2 regions of the Actinokineospora sp. PR83 genome follow, and region 1 is predicted to be linked to the other one. Evidence: riboswitches for the same ligand, from Rfam matches in the RefSeq annotation. Region 1 holds a riboswitch; the other holds the start of a gene.

Region 1 (5,482 bases):
ATTCCGTTCATCTCGATGGACACCATCCCGCCGGGGGCCGACTTGGTCGCTGAGGTCCGGGCGTTGAACGAAGCGGGGGTGGAGATCCCGTGGGCTTGGGGCCTGACCCGTACACCGATGAGCCCGCTCGTGGAACAGGGCATGTTGACCTTCGGCGTGCACAACGAAGTGGGCATCCTGGTGTGGGAGTGGGGGATGTCCGCTGCTGTCCCCAGCACGGGCACCAATACCGAATGGTTGAGCTACTCCCTTGCGGGCCTTGACGAATCCGGTGTCCCCCCGCACGCCGAAGTGCCCGTGGAGACGGTCTACTCCGCCGTGGCCGAGTTCCTGACCACCGGGGAGCGTCCGACCTGCGTGCAGTGGAAGGAAGCGGCCTCCCTGCTGTCGCAGTACGAATGACGTTGTGGTGTGCACACCGACGGACCCTCACGCCGGGGTATGGCGTGAGGGTCCGTGCCCCTGATGTGGCTGGCGGCCTGCTTGGCTGAACGCAGGCGCCTTGACCGCCCGGCGACCGTGCCCGCCCCCCGGGCTTGCCCTCTGCCGGAAGTCCGCGACCGGTCCGCGCTCAGGCGGTGAGCCGGGCGCGGGTGGCGGCCTCCACCAGGTTGCGCAGCGCGGGCTCGACCTCACGGTAGGTGCGGGTCTTCAGGCCGCAGTCGGGGTTGGCCCACAGCCGCCGCGCGGGCACCGCGCGCAGCGCCTCGGCGAGCAGGTCGGAGAGTTCACCGCTGCCGGGGACGCGGGGCGAGTGGATGTCGTAGACCCCGGGCCCGACACCCCGGGCGTAGCCGATTGCGGCCAGGTCGGACAGCACCTCCATCCGGGACCGGGCGGCCTCGATGGTGGTCACGTCGGCGTCGAGGGCATCGATGGCGGCGATGACGTCACCGAACTCCGAGTAGCACAGGTGCGTGTGGACCTGCGTCCACGGCGCGACACCCGAGGTGGCCAGGCGGAACGCCGCCACCGCCCACTCCAGGTAGGCCCCGCGGTCCGCCGTGCGCAGCGGGAGCGTCTCGCGCAGGGCGGGTTCGTCGACCTGGATCACGCCGATGCCCGCGGCCTCCAGGTCGGCCAGTTCGTCGCGCAGGGCGAGGGCGACCTGGTCGGCGGTGTCGGACCGCGGCTGGTCGGCGCGGACGAACGACCACGCCAGGATCGTCACCGGGCCGGTGAGCATCCCCTTGACCGGCCTCGGGGTCAGCGACTGCGCGTACTCCGCCCAGCGCACGGTCATCGGCGCCGGGCGGCTGACGTCGCCGTGCAGGATCGGCGGGCGCACGCACCGGGAGCCGTAGGACTGGACCCAGCCCAGTTCGGTGTGCGCGAAGCCGTCGAGGCGCTCGGCGAAGTACTGCACCATGTCGTTGCGCTCGGGTTCGCCGTGCACCAGCACGTCCAGGCCGATCTCCTCCTGCAGGCGGATGACGTGCTCGATCTCCTCCCGCATCAGCCGGTCGTACCCGGCCTCGTCGAGCACGCCCCTGCCCAGGTCGGCGCGGGCCCGGCGGACAGCGCCGGTCTGCGGGAACGAGCCGATGGTCGTGGTGGCCAGGGCGGGCAGCCGCAGTCGGGACTCCTGGGCGTCGGCCCGGTCGGCGTAGGGCATCCGGGTGCGGTCGTGCGGGGTCAGCTCGGCGAGCCGGGCCCGCACGCTCGCGTCGGAGCGCGCCGACGCCACCCCGGCCGCGACCGCGTCGGCGGAGGCGGTGAGCAGGTCGACCGGTTCGCCGCCGAGCAGGACCCGACCGAGCAGGGTGACCTCCTCGACCTTCTGCCTGGCGAAGGCGAGCCGGGCCCGCACGACCGGGTCCAGGCCGGGTTCGGCGTCGAGGTCGTAGGGCACGTGCAGCAGCGAGCAGGAGGTCGACACCCCGACCGCCCCGACCGCACCGAGCAGGCCCGCGCCCGTGGCCGCCGCGTCCCGCAGGTCGGTGCGCCAGACGTTGCGCCCCTCGACCAGCCCCAGCACGACGGCCTTGTCCCGCAGCCCGGTCAGCACCGGGATGCGGTCGAGGTCCGCGCGACCGGCGACCAGGTCCACGGCGACCCCCTCGACGGCGGTGTCGGCCAGCACGCCCAGCGCGTCGCCGAGTTCGGCGAAGTACCCGGCCACCAGCAGCGCGGGCCGCTGCGGCAGCGCGGCGAGCCGGTCGTAGGCCGACTGCAGCGCCGCCAGTTCCCCCGGTGAGCGGTCGAGGGCGAAGGCGGGCTCGTCGAGCTGCACCCATTCGACCCCGGCCCGGGCGAGCGCCGCCAGCAGTTCGGCGTAGCGGTCCACCAGCGGGTCGAGCAGGGTCAGCGGCGAGAAGTCGGCGGGCGCGCCGTCGGCGGGCTTGGCCAGCAGCAGGAACGTCACCGGGCCGATGAGCACCGGCCGGGTGGCCACCCCCAGCGCCAGCGCCTCCCGGTACTCCGCCAGCGGCTTGTCGCCGACCAGCGCGAACCGGGTGCCCGGGCCGACCTCGGGGACCAGGTGGTGGTAGTTGGTGTCGAACCACTTGGTCAGCTCCAGCGGCGCGACCTCGGCGGTGCCGCGCGCCATGGCGAAGTAGGTGTCCAGCGGTCCCATGCCCAATGCACGGTGCCGCTCGGGGACCGCGTCGAACAGCACGGCGGTGTCCAGGACCTGGTCGTAGTAGGAGAACGTGTTGCCCGGGATGGAATCCAGTGTGGACAGCTCACGCCAGGTGTCGGCGCGCAGGCCCTCGGCCACCTCGCGCAACCCGGCCTCGTCCAGTCGGCCCGCCCAGTAGCCTTCGACGGCGTGCTTGAGTTCGCGCTTCGGGCCGATGCGGGGATATCCCAGGACGGTGGCGCCGATCCGGGTGGCGCCGATGCGGATGTCGTTCACAGCTCTCTCCTCGTGAGCGTGGCGAACGGCCCGAGGCACGGGGAGCGCGGGGGAGTCGGCGACAGCCGAGTCCGCGAAGCCCACCCGAGAGGCCCGGACCGGCGCGTGCCGGGGGGCACGCGCACCGAGGGCAGGTCTTCGGACTCGCGGGCACCCACCGGTCGACCCGGTGGACCTACTGGCCGTCGCTTCCCAGGCGCTGCGCGCCCAGTGCTCGTATGACGGCGGTCGTTCCCGCTCACCGCTGCGGGGCAGTCCCGGATTCGCACCGGGTTCCCTGTTGCCTCCCCCGCCGCGCGAACGCACCGGGGGAACCATCGGCACAGCCGAGCGTAGCGAACGGAGACCCCCGGCAGAAGGGGACCGGACCCTGTCCTCCCACGCCGGGGGACAGGGTCCGATCCGCGGGACGCCGGGTCGGTCGCCGGGAACCGGCCCAGCAGGCCAGGGTGCGCGCCTGGGGCGAGGAGCCCGTGGCACTCAGCGTCGCCAGGCCGGGGCCGCCGAGGCCGAGCACGGCCTGTGCGGTGGCCCTGGTCGCGATGTCAGGGTCGAAACCCGCTGACGCAGGTCGACCCCGCCGATGCAGCCGAACAGGACGGTGGGCTGCGCGCTCCGTCGTCTTGGTCGCAGAAGTTGTCGCACGTGTTCGAAACCAGAACCGGGAACCGTTCCCGGGTTTCTGTCATGCCACGACAATGCGGCCAATTCATTCCTCGGCAGTTTCGAACATTGTCTTTCAGATCGTGAATTGCGCCCGGATTGTCACCTGATCCGCTCATTGCGTCCGCGCCGGTTCCGCTCGTAGGGTGTGTGGAGCCGAGGCTTGGGGGCCACGGAGGTATTCCGCGGACACCGGTGAAGTCGTGGATCGGGAGAGCGCGCTGTTCCTTCAGCCGCTGCACCCACGGTTCCGACCGCGCGAGGTCCTGAACCAACAGTGAGGACGATGACGTGCGCACCACTGCGTGGATCGTGGCAACCGTGGCCGCCGCTGTCGTGGGTGGTGGTGTTGCGGTCGTGGGCACCGCCGCGGCGGGTGAGACCGGCGCGACCCGGGTGAGCGAGCTCAGCCAGGTGCACGAGTGCGCCGTGCCGTCGCTGGGACAGCAGGCGGTGGTGCTGCGCACCAGCGTCGACCTCCCGGAGTCGGTGCCGGTGGGCACCGAGGTCCCGGGGGCGGCCGTCACCGCCTCGGTCGACCTGGGCGCCGAGGTGACCGGCCTGCTGCGCGACGCGGGCGCCACAGAGGTGGTCGCGACCGTGGCCTTCCCGGTGTTGGGGTGGAACGGCGAGACCATGTACCCCAAGGAGACGCAGCACACCTTCGCGGCGCGCCAGACCCTGCCGGGCAGCGGGTCGGTGTCGCTCGACGGGACCACCACGGCGCTGCACTCGATCCGGTTGAGCCAGACCGAGTCCCTGGCCTGGCGCGTGGGCGCGCTCACGCTGACCTCGGTCACCGGCCTGCGCGCCGACGGCACCCCCGCCGCGGTCGCCGCCTTCGACAGCCGGTGCGCGCTGCGCGCGGGCGAGCCCGACCTGCTCGCCGAGACCTCGACGAGCGGCGGGACACCGTCCCGGGGCCTCTACCACGACTGCGTGCTGTCGACCGGCGACCAGGTCCGCGTGGTGGGCAAGGTCGCCACGAGCCTGGTCCTGCCTGCGCAGCTCCCGCTGCACACCGAGACCCCGGCCGCCCACATCGTCGCCACGCTCGTACTGCCCCGCGACCTGGTCCGCCGGTTCCAGGCGTCGGGCGTGTCCACGGTCAACGGCGTCCTGAGCCTGGGGGTGAGCCGGTCCTTTCAGGATGAACCGCCCGCGGTGGCCACCACGTCGGGGACGCTGAACGAACGCGACGTCAGAACGCCCAACGACCTCGTCCTCGGCGCGGTCGCCGAGCAACTCGAGCAGTTCAGCACCGCCGAGCCCGGCACGCTGACCTGGACCGTCGGCACCCTCTCCTTCACCCTCGAGACCCGCGACGCCGCGGGCAACCAGCGCACCCCCATCACCGCCACCTGCGCCCCGGTCCCCGGTCAGAACCTCGAACTGGCCCGTACGGTGTTCACCGACGACCTGCCCCCGGGCATCCGGGAGGTCTGCCAGTCCTCGGGGTTGGGCCCGCACACCATCGAGGCCCGCGCCCAGGTCGACCTGCCCCGGCAGGTGCAACCGGGGGAGAGCACCCCCGCCCGCGACATGCGCCTGCGTGTCATCCTGCCCGCCCAGGTGATCGGCGGGCTGAGCCAGTCAGGCGCGGTGAAGCTCCGCGGCGAGGCCACCTTCCACGTCGACCGCGACTACGCAGGCAAGATCACCGCCCAGCAGTACGCGGTGCCGTTCGAGGTCGCCATCCCCGCCGCCGGGTCGTCGCAGGCGATCGCGGGCGTCGTCCCCTTCGGCCGGTTCGACGGGGGCCAGACCGGCGGCTACTCCCGCTGGCTGCTCGGCGAGGTCACCTACACCGCCACCCCGCTGCGCGCCGACGGCACGGAACTCCCGACCGTCCGCGCGGACTGCACACCGGATGACGGCCAAGAGCGGAAGTTCGCCGAGGTGGAGTTCCGCCACGTGTACGTCCGCGACTTCGCCCTCACCGGTTCCGGCGCGATCACC
Region 2 (7,825 bases), on a different contig from region 1:
ACCCACACCAGGAAGATCGCCCCGCCCAGCGCCGAGGTGGGCAGCAGGCGGGCGTGCCCGGCCCCGGCCAGCGCCCGCGCGGCGTGCGGCAGCACCAGCCCGACGAACCCGATCGCCCCCGACGAACTCACCAGCACCGCCGTGAGCAGGGCCGTCGCGCACAGCAGCACCACCCGCACCCGGGCCACCCGGATGCCCAGCGACGCCGCGGCGTCCTCGCCGAAGGCGAACGCGTCCAGGGTGCGGCCGTGGCCCAGGCACACCACCAGCGCCACCACCAGCACGGCCGCGCAGACGCCGACCTCGGTCCACGTCGCGCTCGACAGCGACCCGAGCAGCCAGAACAGCACGCCCCTGGTCGTCTCGGCATCGGCGGAGGTGAGCACGATGAACGAGGTGAGCGCGGAGAACAGCTGCATCGCCGCCACCCCGCAGAGCACCACCCGGTCCAACTGCCCGCCCAGCAGCCGACTCAGCACCAGCACCAGGGTGAACGCCAGGACCGCGCCCAGGAACGCCCCCGCCGACAGCGACACCGCGCCGCCGCCCACCCCGAGGACGACGACCACCACCGCACCGGTCGATGCCCCGGAGGACACGCCGAGCACGAACGGGTCGGCGAGCGGGTTGCGCAGCAGCGACTGGAGCACGACCCCGCACACCGCGAGCCCGGCCCCGCAGACGGCGGCCAGCAGCGTCCTGGGCAGCCGCAGGTGCCAGATGATGCCGTCGCGGATCGGCGAGAGCACCCGCTCCCCACCGCCGAGGTGGGCCAGGACGGTGCGCCAGACCTCACCCACCCCGATGTCGGCCGGGCCGATGGTGATCACCACCGCCGTCGAGGCGACCAGCAGCACCAGACCAGCGGCGTACCGCAGGCCGGTCCGGGCGCGCGTGGGCGCCGCGGTCACCCGAGCGGCCCGAAGCCCCGCAGCGCCGCCGCGACCTTCTCCACGCCCTCGACGGTGCGCATGGTCGGGTTGAGCGCCTGCCCGCTCAGCGCCACGTACCGCTTGCCCTGCACCGCCCGCATCCGCGAGGTGACCGGGTTGGACTCCAGGAACGCGATCTTCGCCGCGGCGGTCTCCGCGGTCTGCGACTTGCGGGTCAGGTCGCCGATCACCAGCACCGCCGGGTCGCGCTCGGCCACTGTCTCCCAGTTGACCTGCGGCCACTCCGCGCGGGTGTCGTCGAAGACGTTCTTCGCCCCCAGCGCCCCGGTGATCACCCCCGGTGCCCCGCAGCACCCGGCCAGGTAGGGCGATTCGGCGTTGGCGAACCAGTACAGGATGCTGACCCGCGACGCGTCGAGCCCCCTGGTCGCGGTGTCGAGCCGCTCGCGCAGCCCTGCCACGACCTGCTCCCCGCGCTCAGTGACGTCGAACAGCTCCGCCAACTCCCGGATCTCGCGGAACACGTCGTCCATGGTCAGCGCCGTGGACCGCACCCCGTCCCCGTCGCCGCTGTTGTCCTTGGTGCCGCAGTCGGTGGGGGACAGGTAGGTGGTCACGCCCAGTTCCTCGAACCGCTCCCGGGTCGCCACCCCACCGGTCCCGAGCACGGATTCGAACGAGGCGGCGACGAAGTCCGGCTCGACCGCCAGGACCCGCTCGAACGACGGCGCGTTGTCCGCCAGCCGCGGCACCTTCGCGTTCGCCTCGGCCAGTTCCGGCAGAACCGGGTCGGTCCAGGTCGCGGTGCCCACCATCCGGTCGGCCAGCCCCAGCGCCAGCATGATCTCCGCACTGCCCTGGTTCAGCGCCACCGCCCGCTTCGGCGGCTCGCCCACCCGGACAGTCCGCCCGCAGTTGTCCACCCCCGTGCCCCGACCCGCCGCGGTGTCCGCCCCGCCCCCACCGCACCCGGCGACCGCCAAGACCGCGACACCCACCAGAACCCGAAACCGCCACGCTCCGCGCACGCCGAATCCTTCACCCTCAAGGGCCCCACGCGAGCCCAACCGGACGGTCGCCCACCCCGGCCGTCAGCCGGAGTGGGTGCCAGTGGGTAATCGGACTCGGAACGCTCGGAAGCCGTCCCTCACCGCTGCGCGTCAGTCCCGGTCTTGCACCGGAGTTCCCCCGCCCGAACCCGCTTCCGCGGCCTCGGCTGGCCCGCGAAAGCTAACACAGCCCTCATCCGCCGCGATCCACCCGCCGCGTCGTGAAGCACCTCACACCGGTGCACCTCAGGCCGATGGGTCGTGGCGGAGGTAGGTGAGCACAGCGGACACTCGGCGGTGCAGGGTGGCTTCCTCGCCGAGTCCCAGCTTGGCGAAGGTGGAGTGCCCGTGCTTCTCCACTGTGGACTCGCTGATCACCAGGGTGGCGGCGATGGCCCGGTTGTTGTGGCCCTGGGCCATGAGCCGCAGGACCTCGTACTCCCTCGCGGTCAACCGGGACAGGGGCGAGTCGGCGGCGCGGGTGTGACCGCGCAGGAGGATGTCGACCACCCGGGGATCGATGCTGGAGCGGCCCGCGCGGACCTCCCTGATGGCGCCCAGGAGGTGGTCGAGGTCGCCGACCCGTTCCTTGAGCAGGTAGGCGAGCCCTTCGGTCCCGTCGCGGAAGAGGGCGAAGACGTAGGACTCGTCGGCGTGCTGGGACAGGACGACCACTCCGGTGCCGGGGTGGTCGGCGCGGATGGTGTGCGCGGCGGTGATGCCCTCGGTGCGGTGGCCCGGCGGCATCCGGATGTCGGTGATCACCGCGTCCGGGCGGAGTTCGCCCACCGCGTGCAGCAACTCCACCGCGTTGCCCACGGCGGCCACCACCTCGACCTCACCGGAGTCCTCCAGCAGCAGGCGGGTGCCCTCGCGGACCAGGTAGTGGTCCTCGGCGAGGACGACCCGGGTCGTCGGCCGCTCAGGCACCGCTCCTCCTGACCGGCAGCCGGACCCGCACGGTGGCGCCCGCGCCCGGTGCGCTGGTGGCCACCAGCGCACCGCCCACCGCGTCCACCCGGTCGCGGAGCCCGGTGAGCCGCACCTCGCCGGGGAAACCGACACCGTCGTCGGTGACCTCGATGTCGAGCAGGTCGGCGCGGCTGCTGAGGCGGATCGTCGCCCGGGTCGCCTCGGCGTGCTTGAGGACGTTGGTGAGCGCTTCGGAGACGAGGAAGTACGCGGCCTCTTCCACGTCCGGGACGAACCGGGCACCGGTCACCTCCGGTCCCGCGTGGACGGTGACCGGGATCGGCGCCCGCCGCGCCCGCGAGCGCACCGCGGCGGCCAGGCCCTGGTCGGTCAGCTCCGACGGGTGGATGCCGTGGGCCAGCTCCCGGACCTCGGTGATCACCCGGTAGACGTCCTCCTGCACCTCGTCGAGCATGGCGTCCACCCGGTCGGGGTCGCGCCGCAGGTGATTGCGGACCAACCGCAGCCGCGTGACCATGGCGACCAGGTCCTGCTGCACCCCGTCGTGCAGTTGCCCCTGGACCCGGCGCCGCTCGGCGTTCTGCGCCTGCACGATCCGCGCCCGGGACGCCTCCAGCTCCCCGGCCTGCTCCTCGACCCGAACCACGTGGGCCGAAAGCTGCGCGGCCAACCCCAGGTTGTGCACGGCCAGCGCGGTCTGCCGCGCCAGCGTCTCCACCAGCGCCCGGTCCGACGGCGTCAGCGCGCCCTCCACCTTCGGACCGCACTCGATCGACCCGACCACGGTGTGCCGGTGGCACAGGGGCACCGCCAGCACCGCCTTCTCGGCCCTCCCGGGCACCCCGGCCGTGTCGACGGCCCGGTCCGGCGTCTCCAGGGTGACCCGCGCCCACCGCAGGTCGAACGCCTCCGCCACCGTGCGCGCCAATTCGGCCGCGAGCGCGGACGGGCGGAACACCCGCTCCAGGGTGGCGCCGAACCGGACCAGCAACTCCTGCCCGCTCGGCCGGTGGCCGTACACCCGGGTCGCGGCGACCCTGGTCAACCGAGCCCGGACCGGCTCGGCCGCCACGGTGGCCGCCACGGCGACCAGCACCACCAGACCACCCGGCAGGTACGCGCTCGCGGTCAGGCTCAACCCGGCCACCGCCCCGACGTACCAGAGCGCGATGAACACCCAGGACAACCGGTACCTGGTCGACCGACGCACCACCACGTCCGCACCCAGCATCCGGTACCGGACCACCGCCAGCACCAGCGCGGCGGGCACCACCGCGGTGTCGACCAGGACCACCACCACGGTCGTCACCACGCCCTGTGGCCGCACCCAGCTCGCCAGCACCAGCGGCGCCACCACCGCCACAGCGGTCAGCAGCACCACGCCCAGCATCCACCGCAACTCCGAGCGCTCACCCGTGGGCAGGAGCCGGTACCGCACCCCCAACAGCACCGGCCCCAGCAGGAACACCCACATCCCGGCCGGCACGGGACCGAGCGGCAGCCGCGTCTCCGTCGCCGCCAGCACCGCGTCGATCGGCACCAGCAGCCACAGCGCGGGCAGCACCACGCGCTCGTGCGCGAACCGCCGCCGACCGTCCGGCAGCAACGCGAGCAGGCGCACCACCAGCACCACGAGGGTCGCCATCAGCACACCGAACACGACCCGCGGCGCCGCGGGCCCCGAACCGGGACCGCCGACCACCTCCGGCACGGCGAACGCGAAGGCGATCACCACCGCGAACAGCGCCCCCGAGACCACCAGGCGCCGCGCCACCGGGTGCCCCGGGACATGCCACCACACGAACACCCCCACCACGTGCCACGGCAGCGGCCCGGCGACCGCGATCGCCACCGCCAGCGGCCCCAGGGAGCGCCCCACGACCACCGCGCACAGCACGGCGAGCCCACCCACCACAACGGGCACCCACATCCAGGGCGCTCGTCCGCGTTCTCCAACCATGACCGAATCGTCCCGCACGGCGGACCGGGCGGGCCAGCCGACTTCCTCCCTCCTCATATGGAGAAAACCTCCAGTCGACACTCAAGCCACCCCGGTGTCCACAAGCGCGAGCACACGCCACGGTTGAGCTACAGCAACGAGAGGACACACCATGCCACGCCACATCCTGGGAGCCGCGGTACTCGCCGCCGCTCTCATACTGGGAGCGACCCCGGCCCAGGCCGCCCCCGTCGACCCACTGCGCCTGCCCGAACCCACCGGCCGCCACCACATCGGCGTCACCACCCTGCACCTGGTCGACCACGCCAGGGTCGACCCGTGGCCGGACGCGGTGGGCAGCCGCCGGGAGCTGGTGGTCAGCGTGTTCTACCCGGCCACCACCGTGCGCGATCACCCGCCCGCACCCCACATGGGTCCCGGTACCGCGGCCGGGTTCGGCGCCGTCGCACCCTTCTACCTGCCGGGCATCCCCGCGTCCGGGGTCGACTGGGCGGCGACGCGCACCCACGCCCACACCGACGCCCCGGCGCGGGCCGTGCGGGCACCGGTCGTGCTCTACAGCCCGGGCCTCGCCGATCCGCGCTCACTCGGCACGGCCGTGGCGGAGGAGTTGGCAGGCCAGGGATCGGTGGTGGTGACCGTGGACCACCCGGGGGAAACCAGCGTCGTGGAGTTCCCCGACGGCCGAGTGCGCACGATCGCCCTGCCGGGCGACCCCCGCACCAGCCCCGCGCTGTACCGGAGCCTGGTCGACACGCGCCTCGCCGACACCCGCTTCGTGCTCGACCAGGTCGAATCCCTCGCCCGAGGGCACAACCCGGACGCCGAGGGCCACCCGCTGCCGCCCGGCCTCGGCCGCGCCCTCGACATCCGCCACCTGAGCATCTACGGACAGGGCCTGGGCGGCACCACCGCCACCGAGGCACTCCACGAAGATCCGCGCCTGGACGCCGCGGTGAACCTTGATGGCTACCTGGACTACCTGCCGGACCCCGCGGGCACCCCCGGCGACCTGCTGCCCGCCGCCCGCGACGGCGTCACCAAGCCACTCCTGCTCGTCGGCTCGGAGGGCTTCCGCGACGAACGACTGGACCGGTCCTGGTCGGCACTGCTGGCCCACCACGGCCCGGCCACCCGAACGCAGGTCGACGGCGTCGCGCACTGGGGCCTGACCGATCTCGGCGCCCTGGTACCGCAACTGCAGGCCCGCGGGCTCGTCACAGCGGCCGACCGGGACCGCCTCGTCGGCAGCCTGCCACCGCGGCGGTCCGTGCCCCTGCTGCGCGGGCACGTCGTCGGTTTCCTCGCGCGCTGGACGGGCTGCTGACGTTGTCTGCACAACCATGTCCACAAGGACGATCCCCACCGCTCCACCGTTTTCCCCCGCTTGACGACAGGTTCGCCCAGGGTGGGGAGAGGTACGTCGCACTCGGAGACTCGGCGGCGGCCGGGCTGCTCATCCACCGGAGGACTCGAAGCTGGCCAACGCTCCTAGCCAACCACCTGAAGGTCGCCGCGGCCGCGCTGGGCGTCAGCCTGATCACCGACGTCACCTGCTCCAGCGCCGCCACCGCCCACTGTGTGGTGGGGGGACTGTGTGGTGGTGCAGCAAGTGGCAGTCACGGCCTGGCCGGTCGGTGCGGTGACGAGTGCGCCACCCGTCGTGGCGGGGGCGGCCAGGGTGATCGTCGCGGCGCGACATAACCCAGGGAGTTTCATCGGGCGCTCCTGATGGCTGCGTGGGTGGTGGTGGGAAGTCATCGATCTCGCGCCCGGTGAGCCCATGAAGGGCATCGGGGATGTGCATCGCCCATCGGGGTGGCAGGGTGGGATCGCCACCTGCAGCGGCGTTCATCCTCGGCGCTGGCAGGGCGGAAGCCAAGGTGATCGACGTTGTTAGGATGATCTCGTGGGTTTTCCGAATGGTCGAACGGGTCGCATCATTTTATTGAACGGCGTGTCGAGTTCGGGCAAGAGCAGTATCGCGGAGCAATTGCTTCTGGTGCTCGACACACCCTGGTTCTCCATCGGTGTCGACGTCATCAATGGTCTCAGGGCGAAGGAACGCAGCCGGGAGCTCGGCCAAGACGCGCTCCGCGAGGTGCTCATGCGGACGCGGGCGGGTTTCCACCGCGCGGTGGCGGGCATGGCACACGCGGGCAATGACGTCGTGGTGGACCACGTGCTGAGCGAGCCCTGGCGGCTGATCGATTGCCTCGCCGTGATGGACGGATTGGATGTCGTTTTCGTCGGGGTGCACTGCGGGCTTGAGGAATTGCGTCGCCGCGAGGCGGCCAGGGGCGATCGGGAGATCGGGCAGGCTGAAGGGCAACTCGCGCGAGTGCACGCGCACGGCCTCTACGACCTCGAGTGCGACAGCGGGGCGCGCAGCCCTCGTGCGTGCGCGTTGCAGATCAAAGACTTCCTGGCGCAGCCCGCACGCGCGCGGGCATTTGACCGGTTGCGGGACAAGGCGACCGCGGGCGGCGTGCTCCTCCCCGATCAGCTCGGTACCGGGTGAATCCACAGCCGCCGACGGGACGCCCGCGGTGGCTGAACGGGCGTCACCCGATCGCCGGACACCGGTGGTGATCTTGTGACAGCATCGGGGCATGTCCGTGCCCGAGCAGTTGATCGCGTCCGTTGCCGAAGCCCTTCCCCTGGTGTCAGCCAGGATTCCGGACGCGCCTGCCGCGGAACTCGGCCGGTTCCGGCTCCTGGATCGGGACCACCCGTATCAAACGCCCGTGCAGGCGGCGCATGACGCGCTGGGGCCACTGCTGGCGAGCCGGTTGCTCGGCGTGCTGGAGTTGACCGTGGCGGAACTACGCGTGGCGGCGCCCGGCGGCCTGACCGCCGGGCTCGCGCCGCTGACCTCGGGTGCGTTCGGCCTGATGTCCTTCGGGCACGAACCCGCGACGCGGAAGCCCCTGGCCTTGGTGGAGGCCGTCAACCCCGGTGCGACGGCGCTGGTCGTCGACCTGGCCCGC

The links. Region 1 has a riboswitch for cobalamin ahead of metE (5-methyltetrahydropteroyltriglutamate--homocysteine S-methyltransferase). Riboswitches for the same ligand answer to the same signal wherever they lie in the genome.
Region 2: it holds a riboswitch for cobalamin, as region 1 does, so the genes downstream of both, L6E12_RS11845 (ABC transporter substrate-binding protein) here and metE (5-methyltetrahydropteroyltriglutamate--homocysteine S-methyltransferase) in region 1, are expected to answer to the same signal.

What each region holds. Positions count from the first base shown of each region.
Region 1 covers NZ_JAJCXD010000050.1:33,253-38,734, forward strand. The annotation lists gene L6E12_RS34470 (Imm1 family immunity protein) at 1-402, shown strand, start outside; gene metE (5-methyltetrahydropteroyltriglutamate--homocysteine S-methyltransferase) at 572-2,851, opposite strand; cobalamin riboswitch at 2,972-3,194, opposite strand; gene L6E12_RS18130 (DUF6801 domain-containing protein) at 3,815-5,482, shown strand, end outside.
Region 2 covers NZ_JAJCXD010000035.1:33,509-41,333, reverse strand. The annotation lists gene L6E12_RS11850 (iron ABC transporter permease) at 1-911, opposite strand, end outside; gene L6E12_RS11845 (ABC transporter substrate-binding protein) at 908-1,789, opposite strand; cobalamin riboswitch at 1,985-2,129, opposite strand; gene L6E12_RS11840 (response regulator transcription factor) at 2,189-2,872, opposite strand; gene L6E12_RS35365 (histidine kinase) at 2,865-4,799, opposite strand; gene L6E12_RS11830 (alpha/beta hydrolase) at 4,987-6,162, shown strand; gene L6E12_RS11825 (AAA family ATPase) at 6,745-7,356, shown strand; gene L6E12_RS11820 (DUF6461 domain-containing protein) at 7,448-7,825, shown strand, end outside.